DNA from 3 places in the Geobacillus sp. LEMMY01 genome. Region 1 is predicted to be linked to each of the others. Evidence: riboswitches for the same ligand, from Rfam matches in the RefSeq annotation. Region 1 holds a riboswitch; each other region holds the start of a gene.
What was found. Region 1 has a riboswitch for S-adenosylmethionine ahead of B1A75_RS04000 (bifunctional homocysteine S-methyltransferase/methylenetetrahydrofolate reductase). Riboswitches for the same ligand answer to the same signal wherever they lie in the genome.

Region 1 (3,269 bases):
CCAAATGGCGGACGTTCGGGTTGAACGCTGCGCCGATCGAGAAGTTCGTTTTTTGCCCAAGCGGTTTGCCCGAGTACGACAGCCCTTCGTTAAACTGGCGGATCAAGCGGATCAAATCGAACGATGATAAATCATACACCGACGTCGCCCCTGGGAAGTCGCCGATTTTCGACGGGTCGCCGGTAATGGCGAGCACGTCGGTGATGCCGAGCGTATGCAAGCCCATCAAATGCGACTGCAAGCCGATCAAATTGCGATCGCGGCATGTAATATGCACAAGCGGGCGGATGCCGAGCCGCTCCTTGATGATCGTGGCGACAGCGGCGTTGCTGATGCGCGGCGTGGCGAGCGAGTTGTCGGCCAACGTCAGCGCATCGATGCCGGCGTCATGGAGCGCTTTCGCCCCGGCAAGAAACTTGTCAATCCCCAATTTTTTCGGCGGATCCAGCTCCACAATGACCGAGCGGCGCGTGCGGGCAAGCTCGGGAAGGGGAGATGGGGCGGGCCGCTCCGCTTGCACTGATACAGACACCGCGCGCCGTTTCACCGTTTTTTCCGTCACCGGCGTTCGGTCGGAGAGCGCTTTTGCCATCGCTTCGATATGTTTCGGCGTCGTGCCGCAGCACCCGCCGATCAAGCGCACCCCTTGGTCGCGGAACGCTTTGGCCGTTTCCTCGAAATATTCAGCGTTCGTCTCATAGACAAGCCGCCCATCGCGGTAATCCGGAAGGCTGGCGTTCGGATACGCCGACAAAAAGGCGCGTTCCGGCAATGGCACTTCCTCGAGCGACCGAAGCATATGATACGGACCGAGACGACAGTTCAGTCCGACGACATCGGCCCCGAGCGCCTCTAGGCGGGCAAGGGCGTCCGCGAGCGGCGTGCCATCTTGCAAGACGCCGACTTCATGGAGCGAGACGTGAGCGATAAGCGGCAAGTCGGTCTCTTTGCGGGCGATGGCAAGCACCGTCTCCAACTCTTCCAAATCGTAATACGTCTCCAGCAGCACGCCGTCGACCCCTTCAGCCAGCAGGACAAACAGCTGCTCGCGAAACGTCCGCTTCACTTCTTCGAGCGTGACGACGCTTTTGTTTAACGTGCGCAGCCCTCCGATCGTCCCGAGCACGTATGCCCGTCCGTTTGCCGCTTGCCTGGCGAGCCGCACCGCCGCGCGGTTGATGGCCGGCACCTCATCTTCAAGGCCGTAGCGGGCGAGTTTGACGTAGTTGGCGCCGTATGTATTCGTCTGAATGACGTCGGCGCCTGCGGCGATATACGCCTCGTGAATATGAACGATTTCATCTGGATTGGATAGATTCAATTCTTCAAAACAACGGTCAATGCCGTGCGAATATAGAAGCGTCCCCATCGCTCCGTCAGCGATGAGAATGCGTTCTTTCAACTCATCCAGCAATCCCACGTTCGATTCCCCCGTTTCTCCGTAGTAAAAGAAAAAAGCCTTCTAAGAAGAAGACTTTTCATTCGCTTCTTCTTATCTTCCAGGCTTCCGCCTGTCTGGATTTAGCACCTTGGCCGCGGGCCAGGTTGCTGAGGGTTCACCGGGCCAGTCCCTCCCCCTCTCTTGATAAGAATATCCGTATGCAATTGTGCGGTAGCGTTTTGATGATTACTATATAATTTAATGTATTTTTCGAAATTATTCAATACGGTGAAGCAAGGAAATTTCAAAAAAGAATTTCTCGGATCAAGGGAGAAGCGCTTTCCCACATCGGGGGCAAAATTGGAAATTGTGCTGCACATGCCCGCCGCAATGAGGGCAATGCTTGTTTGGCTGTTTATGGCTTCCAAATCGGACGTTCAGCGGGTCGGGCTCTTCCTCGCTGTCGACAATGTCCAATAAGGACATGCGTTGTTTTCCCGTCGCATTTTTGTAATGGTAAAACGCTTGAAATACGCCGATGGCGATGACGACAAGGCCGAAAAACGGAAAAAAGTGGGCGGCGGGAAACGGCGAGTCCGCGGTGATGGAGAATGCCATCACCATCCAAAAGATGCCGAACAACACAGCGGCGATGCTGCCGAAGAGTCCTTGCATCGACGGGCCGCGGCCGGGTTTAATGCTTTTCAATTTCATTCCTCCCTAACAGAATTCATAGATATATTATAATAGAAAAAATTGGTTTTTGCCATGTTCAATAGAAACGTTTGAGCAGATAGAGGCCAAAATATTAGACTTTTCATTGGATTCATTTTCCGCTCCCTTGATTATGTCTGACAGACAAGCTTCTGTAAGAGAGGAAAACGGGCGGTATGTTGCCTTATCAATTGCATCGTCGACCATTTTTCGCTTCTTAAGCATTGGCATGGGTGGGAAGACCGTTCAACGATCGTTTTGTCATTGCACTTTCATTGTCTCTATGTTCTAATTAGGAATGATGGAGATGAAGAAGACGGGGGGCTGGAAGTGAACGGGGAAGAGATCATCCGCTTCGAGCGAGTGACAAAGGAATACGACGGCATGGTGGTATTGGATGATGTGAGTTTTGCGATGGAGCGCGGGAAGTTTTATACGCTGCTTGGCCCGTCAGGGTGCGGGAAGACGACGATTTTGCGGCTGATTGCGGGGTTTATCGAACCGACGCAAGGAACGATTTATTTCCATGGAAAGCCGATTCATCACGTCCCGCCGAACAAGCGGCAAGTCAATACCGTTTTTCAAGATTACGCCTTGTTCCCGCATTTGGACGTATTTGAAAATGTCGCCTTTGGCTTGCGCATTAAAAAAATGAAAGAAGCGGACATCCGCCAAAAAGTGAGCGAAGCGCTCCGGTTTGTCAACTTGGAAGGCTATGAGCGCCGCCGCATTCAAGAGATGTCCGGCGGTCAGCGCCAGCGCGTCGCGATTGCGCGGGCGATTGTGAATGAGCCAGAAGTTTTGCTCTTGGATGAGCCGCTATCGGCCTTGGATTTGAAGCTGCGCACGGAAATGCAGTACGAATTGCGTGAGCTCCAACGCCGATTGGGCATTACGTTTATTTTTGTCACGCATGATCAAGAAGAAGCGCTGGCGATGTCCGATTACATTTTTGTTCTGAATAAAGGTAAAATTCAGCAATTTGGGACACCAAAAGAGATTTACGATGAACCAATCAACCGGTTTGTCGCCGATTTTATCGGTGAATCGAACATTTTATCGGGGCGCATGATCGAAGATTTTCTGGTCGAGTTCACGGGCAAGCGGTTTGAGTGTGTCGACCGCGGTTTTGCGCCTAACGAACCGGTCGACGTCGTCATCCGCCCGGAAGATT
Region 2 (3,269 bases), on a different contig from region 1:
AGCTTGCGAAGGAGCGATGGCTTGCAGCAGCCGCAGCCGTTTTGGCACTCACCGTCGCACGCATGCGGCCATGTAATGCGAATCGTCTCGCCGCTGAAATCGGAGCCGTTGCAAAAAATGCGCTCCGGTTCAATGAGCCCTTCAAGCAGCGGATAGACGAAAAAGTCAATGCCGCCGCTGACGATATAAAGCGGGATTCCCCGCTCTTTCGTAAACGCGACAAACTCTCGGAATCCCGCGCGCAACCGGGCGGTGCACCGCAGGAAATCCACAATTTCATCCTTCAACGTGGACGGAAGGAGGGAAAACATCTTCCCGACTCCTTCCTGAACGGAAATGCGCTCAGCGAGAACGTCGTCTTTTAACGCCTCCCACTCCGGCGGAGCGAACTGTTTCATAATGGCGATGATGTTGTCGTTTTCCGTAATTGTGCCGTCAAAATCACAAAAGAGAACGAGCTGTTTCGTCATGCTTCCACCTCAACGACGCCCCAGCGGTCGATCGCTTTTTGCAGCGCTTCGTTTTCTGCTGCCGCCGCACGAAGCGGACGGCCGGCCAGCACCGCGTCGATCGCCGCGCGAAACGCCCGTCCGCCACCGATCGCCCCGTCCGGATGGCCGTGGATGCCGCCGCCGGCGTTGACGATGCTGTCAAGGCCGAAATCGCGGATGATGAGCGGCACCAATCCCGGGTGAATGCCGGCCGACGGCACCGGAAACGCCCGAGCGAACGGCTCTTGGTCGTCGGTGAGCGCCCTTGCGATGCCAAGCGCCTGCTCACGCTCCAAGGCGACGCTGCCATACGGCGACGGGAACAGGACAAAGTCGGCGCCGGCGAGCCGCAAAAGCTTTCCAAGCCAAAGTGAAGGAGCCACCCCATAAAACTCCGACGGCGTAACGGCGCCGCTGAACGCCGGGTGAGCCATAATCGGCACCGCAATCTCCTCGTCTTCACGCAACGCTTGCAGCACGTCAAGCCCATAAGCGAAGACGTTAAACAACAGCACATCGGCGCCAAGCTCGGCGGCTCGTTTCGCTTTGTCCTTTAACGCAAACGTTTTGCCGGTCAAGTTGACGGCATACAACGTCCGCTTGCCCGTTTGTTCGTACACTTCCTGAAGCGCCGCTTTGCCCTCGGTGATCCGCTTTTCAAACGGCAACAGCTCGCTGTCAAACAAAATTTCATCGTCTTTGACCAGGTCAACGCCGCCGAGCGCCTGTTTTTTCAATTCCGACGTCAAGTACGCCAAATCACGGCCGATGATGCCTTTAAAAATGCTCATCAACAGTGGGCGGTTATGCACCCCGACTTTCTCGCGAATGCCGGCGATGCCAAAGCGCGGCCCGGGAAACTGTTGCTTCCATTCATCCGGAAACTCTAAATCAAGCAGCCGCACTTCCCCATCAAGCGACAATTTGCCAAACGTCGTCACCAACAGAGCCGGCAAATCGGCGCTGAAGTTGACTGTCGGGTAGGCGATTTTCACGATCGCCCGCTTCAGCCGCTTGCCGAAATACGCGTTTACCCGCTCGCTTTCGTCAAGCTCTTCGATCGCAACGACTTCCCCTTTATGTTTGCGGAGCTGCTCTTGCTCTAATGCCGGCAAGTCCGTCCATGTGCCAACCGTCAAGCCGAGCGCGATCCCTTCCGCCTTTTTCCGAATGTCTGTTTCATCATGAAGCAAATACGTTGCAATCACTGCACTCATCGTTCATCCCTCTCAATCTCGAAATAAAAACGCCTCTTCATAAGAAGAGGCGTCACTCATCCATGGCGCTCTTCTTATCTCTCAGCGTTTCCGCTGCAAGAATTAGCACCGTGCTTGGCGCGCGCCAAGCCGGTTGCCGGGCTTCATTGGGCTCGTCCCTCCGCCTGCTCTTGATAAGAAAGCCTGCTTGTTTATGCACTTGTCAAACGATTGGCAAATTTACTTTGAATTATGACATCACCGATTGGCGTTGTCAATCATTTTTCAAAAATTTTTTTCAAACAATCCGAGGCGGCCGATCCGCTCCGCTGCTTCGCGAAGCCGCGCTTCATCGGTCAAGAGGCCGACGCGCACATACCCTTCGCCGTGCTCGCCGAACCCGATGCCCGGTGCGACGGCGACATGCGCCCGCTCAAGCAGCATGTCGGCAAACTGTGCGGATGATATGCCTTTTGGCAGCGGAAGCCAAGCGAAAAACGACCCGGATGGCGCCGGCGCTTCCCAGCCGATCTCGCAGAGCGCAGCGATGAACGCATTGCGGCGCGCCTCATACAATGCGACCAGCTCCGTGACACAATCTTGCGGACCAAGGAGCGCAGCAGCGGCCGCTTCCTGGATGGCGCCGAACAAGCTGACATACAAATGATCCTGAAGCAGCTCAAGCGCCCGAATGATCCGCTCGTTGCCGACGGCAAACGCCACACGCCAGCCGGCCATATTGTATGTTTTCGAAAACGTATAAATTTCGACGCCGACGTCTTTCGCCCCATCGACTTCCAGGAAGCTGACCGGTTTCCGGCCGTCAAAGCCGATCGCCCCATAAGCGAAATCGTGCACGACGGCAATGCCGTACTTGGCGGCAAACGCCACCGTCTCCGCGAAAAATTCCTTTGTCGCCGTCGCGCCGGTCGGATTGTTCGGATAGTTTAAAAACATGAGCTTCGCTCGGTCGGCCACTGCCGCCGGAATGGCTTCATAGTCCGGCAAAAAACCGTTTTCCGCAACAAGCGGCATCATTTCCATCCGCGCGCGGGCAAGCGCGATCCCCGACCAATAGTCCGGATAGCCCGGATCCGGGACAAGCACCACATCGCCCGGGTTGACGAGGCAAAGCGGCAGCTCGACAAGCCCGGCCTTGCCGCCGAACAAAATGGCGACTTCGCGGTCTGGATCGATGTTCACCCCGTATTCACGCGCGTAAAACGCGGCGATGGCTTCTTTCAAAAAGAAGTAGCCTTGAAACGGCGAATATTTATGATATTTCGGATTGGCCGCCGCCCGCTGCATCGCCTCAACGATATGCTTTGGCGTCGGCTGATCCGGGTTGCCTTGCCCTAAATTGATCACGTCGCATCCGGCCTTGATTTTCTCCCCGACTTTCGCGACAAGCGAGGCGAAAAATTGCTTCGGCAACTGCTCAAGCAGCTCGGAAAAAGGAATTTCGATCGTCATCGCCCACACCTTCTTAAAAAATTCTTGAAATTCTAGTGCAACATCATATATCGTAAAAAGCAAAATGTAAAGCAAAATTTTTTCGAGGTGAAAACTCATGACGATCCGC
Region 3 (3,269 bases), on a different contig from region 1:
AGCCCTTTGATCAAGACGGCGGCCACTTCCGGACGGCTGAACGTGCTCGGCGGCACTTGGCCGTTGCGCAGCATTTCACGAACTTTCGTGCCGGAAAGGACGACATGGTATTTCGCGTCATGCGGACACGTTTTTGTCGATGCCATCCCTTCGCATTTCGTGCAGTAAAAGCTATGTTCGAAAAAGAGCGGCGTAATGCCAAGCTCTTCAGCCGTAAAGTTCAAGAAGATTTTTTGCGCATCATACGTACCGTAATAATTGCCGACACCAGCGTGGTCGCGGCCGACGATGAAGTGCGTGCAGCCGAAATTTTTGCGCACCATCGCGTGGAAAATGGCTTCACGCGGACCGGCATAGCGCATCGCAGCTTGGAAGACGCCGAGGAAAACGCGGTCTTTCGGGTAATAGTTTTCCAGCAGCACTTGATAGCTTTCCATCCGGATGTCAGCCGGAATATCGTCCGCTTTCGTTTCGCCAACGAGTGGGTTTAAAAACAGGCCATCAACGATCTCGAGCGCGCATTTTTGAATGTATTCATGGGCGCGGTGAACCGGATTGCGCGTTTGGAAGCCGACAACGGTGTTCCAGCCAAACTCAGCAAACTTTTTCCGCGTTTCCGCTGGATCAAAATAAAACGCGGCGAATTGGCCTTTGTCGGTCCGTTTGACAAGCGTAATCTCCCCGCCGACATACACATCCGGCTTTTCAAACAGTTTGCGCACGCCTGGGTGAGCAAGTTCATCCGTTTTATAAACGAGCTTCGCTTCTTTCGTTTTGTCCGGGAGGTAAATGTCAGCAATCTCAATGACGCCGTAGACGTCGCCGCCATAAACAAGTTTCGCTTTGTCGCCTACCGAAAGCTCTTTCGCTTTCTCTTCCGTCACTGCAAGCGTGATCGGAATGCTCCAGACGGTGCCGTCAGAAAGACGCATTGTTTCAACAACCGCGTCGTAATCCGTTTTCGTTAAAAAACCAGTGAGGGGGCTGTAGGCGCCCGTTCCGATTAGCTCCAAGTCGCTCAGTTCGGCTTTGGAGAGCTCGATCGTTTTGGTCGCCTCATCAAGCGGATAGTCCGGATTCCAACGATTGATTAATGTACCGCCATGCGGGGTGCTTAAGCTCATGTTCATAACCTCCTAGATTGATAGATGTTAATTAAATGCCGCCGCCATGTTCGTGAAGCGAACGTTCTTCTTCGGCGACCGTTTTTTTAAGCTGATGACGCCAAGCGTCGCCAAGCAGACGCTCAAGATGGCGATGACCGTATAGACGTCGCTGTCAAACAGCAGCTTGACGAATCGGAATGGCGTCCGATTCATCAGCGACGCCCATCGAGGCCGCCGCGCCGCTCGCCTCGATGTTCATGGCGAAGAAAAAGGATGCGATCAAAGCAATGGCAAGGAGCATATCGTTTTTCTCTCCTTAAGCGAGATGAAGACCGCATTCCGTCTTCCCTTGGCCGGCCCAGCGCCCGGAGCGCAAGTCGTTCGGATCTGTAGCCGGCGTCGTGCACGGGGCGCAGCCGATGCTCGGGTAGCCGTGGTCATGAAGTACATTGTACGGAAGGTTGTGTTGATACACGTAATTCCATACATCCTTCCACGTCCAGTGAATGAGCGGACAAACTTTAATAGAACGGAATTTGTCGTCTTTGTTGATGTACTCGACATGCCGCCGCGTCGGCGATTGTTCGCGGCGCAAGCCGGAAATCCACGCCGTCACCCCGGTCAGCACCTCGCGCAGCGGAATGACTTTGCGCAGCTCACAGCATTTGTTCGGGTCGCGTTTCCAAAGCTCGTCGCCAAATTGCGCCTTTTGTTCTTCTAACGTTAGGCGCGGCTGTTTCATCACGATGCGAAGCGCCGGATATTTCTCTTTCACTTTTGCGATCGTATCATACGTCTCCCGGAAATGCAGACCAGTGTCCAAAAATACGATTTCCGCATCCGGCTTGACTTGGGAGATGAGATCAATAAGCACGATCCCCTCAACACCGAAGCTGCACGCGTATACGATCTCATCGCCGTATTCGCGATACGCCCAAGCGAGGACGTCAAGAGCCCCTTTTGTTTCATTATCGAACGGAAAAGACGGTTTTTCCGCCGTTTCCCACTGATCATACGTGAGCATCGGTTTCTCCTCCTCATAAAATCAAAGAAAATCCACATAATTAGTCGGATATATAGCGGCCAAACGGCAATTCGGCGGCAAAAATCCTTCCTTGCATTAACCAGAAAGAGCGGGAGAAAGGGCGCCCCTTATTTTACTAAAGATCTTCTTTAGCTGGAATTGGCACTTTGCTATAGGTGGCAGGTTGTCGGAGTTCATTGAGCCAATTCCTCCCTCACTCCCGAGCAACGTATGCAACGCATGTCATTTAATTGATTAAAATTTTAGCACAATTGACGATAATGTCAATCATAGTTTTTCGATAGGAATTGTTTTTATGCGAAACAGCTGCATTGCCTGCCTAGCAGCAGATGGGAACGTTATTTTTTGCGCAGGCTTCCGAGCTCTTCGACAATCGCCTGCATTTCGCTTGGGCTGAACGTCTCGCGTTTCATCACCATCTCGTAAATGTCTCTCAATTCATCGTACCATTCCTCGGAAAAATGGGACGGCTTGATGGCATCCAAGTTCAGCACTTTCAACTTTTGCTTCAGCTGTTCGATCATGTAGGCGACGTTTTCCGCCGACCGTTTTGATAAATCCATTGGTTTGCTCCTTTCATGGCAAGTTACTATGTATTGTACCATAGGTGCAGGAAGAATGGGGAGAGATTGCATGGCTTGCTTTTCTGATGAAAAACGGATGATGTGGTAAAATGTAGGTGCACATGCATAGTGCCAGTGTAGAAGGTTGGTGAAACACCGCGTTTTCTTCAAAATGGTTGTCGTGAACGCGCGGAAGAGTTGTTGATCCATTCGCGAAAGCTCCCCCCTGGAGTGTTTTTTCGTTACATCACCGACCTTCCTTCTAGGGCCAAAAAGGGGCTAGATGAAAAGGAAAGAAGGAAAACTAACGGTGGAAAGCACCGTGGACATAGCGAGAGGGGTGGCTGTTTGGATGATTAAAGTGCTGTTTGTTTGTCTTGGAAACATTTGCCGATCGCCGATGGCGGAAGCGGTCTTCCGCCATTTGGTGAAAGAGCGGGGGCTTGACGGGCTGATTGTCGTTGATTCGGCGGGAACAGGCAGCTGGCATGTCGGTGAGCCGCCGCATGTGGGGACAAGAAGGGTTTTGACTGAAAACAAGATCGACTACTCCGG

Region 2: another riboswitch for S-adenosylmethionine. It lies ahead of mtnW (2,3-diketo-5-methylthiopentyl-1-phosphate enolase); the one in region 1 lies ahead of B1A75_RS04000 (bifunctional homocysteine S-methyltransferase/methylenetetrahydrofolate reductase).
Region 3: another riboswitch for S-adenosylmethionine. It lies ahead of B1A75_RS08435 (phosphoadenylyl-sulfate reductase); the one in region 1 lies ahead of B1A75_RS04000 (bifunctional homocysteine S-methyltransferase/methylenetetrahydrofolate reductase).

What each region holds. Positions count from the first base shown of each region.
Region 1 covers NZ_MVKA01000005.1:68,806-72,074, forward strand. The annotation lists gene B1A75_RS04000 (bifunctional homocysteine S-methyltransferase/methylenetetrahydrofolate reductase) at 1-1,420, opposite strand, end outside; SAM riboswitch class I at 1,490-1,592, opposite strand; gene B1A75_RS04005 (zinc ribbon domain-containing protein) at 1,706-2,089, opposite strand; gene B1A75_RS04010 (ABC transporter ATP-binding protein) at 2,426-3,269, shown strand, end outside.
Region 2 covers NZ_MVKA01000007.1:84,905-88,173, forward strand. The annotation lists gene mtnX (2-hydroxy-3-keto-5-methylthiopentenyl-1-phosphate phosphatase) at 1-470, opposite strand, end outside; gene mtnW (2,3-diketo-5-methylthiopentyl-1-phosphate enolase) at 467-1,708, opposite strand; SAM riboswitch class I at 1,780-1,888, opposite strand; gene B1A75_RS05140 (pyridoxal phosphate-dependent aminotransferase) at 1,973-3,160, opposite strand; gene B1A75_RS05145 (carbon-nitrogen family hydrolase) at 3,258-3,269, shown strand, end outside.
Region 3 covers NZ_MVKA01000014.1:10,891-14,159, forward strand. The annotation lists gene sat (sulfate adenylyltransferase) at 1-1,124, opposite strand, end outside; gene B1A75_RS19295 (hypothetical protein) at 1,152-1,319, opposite strand; gene B1A75_RS08430 (phosphate transporter) at 1,279-1,407, opposite strand; gene B1A75_RS08435 (phosphoadenylyl-sulfate reductase) at 1,423-2,130, opposite strand; SAM riboswitch class I at 2,256-2,360, opposite strand; gene B1A75_RS08440 (DUF1128 domain-containing protein) at 2,490-2,714, opposite strand; gene B1A75_RS08445 (low molecular weight protein-tyrosine-phosphatase) at 3,067-3,269, shown strand, end outside.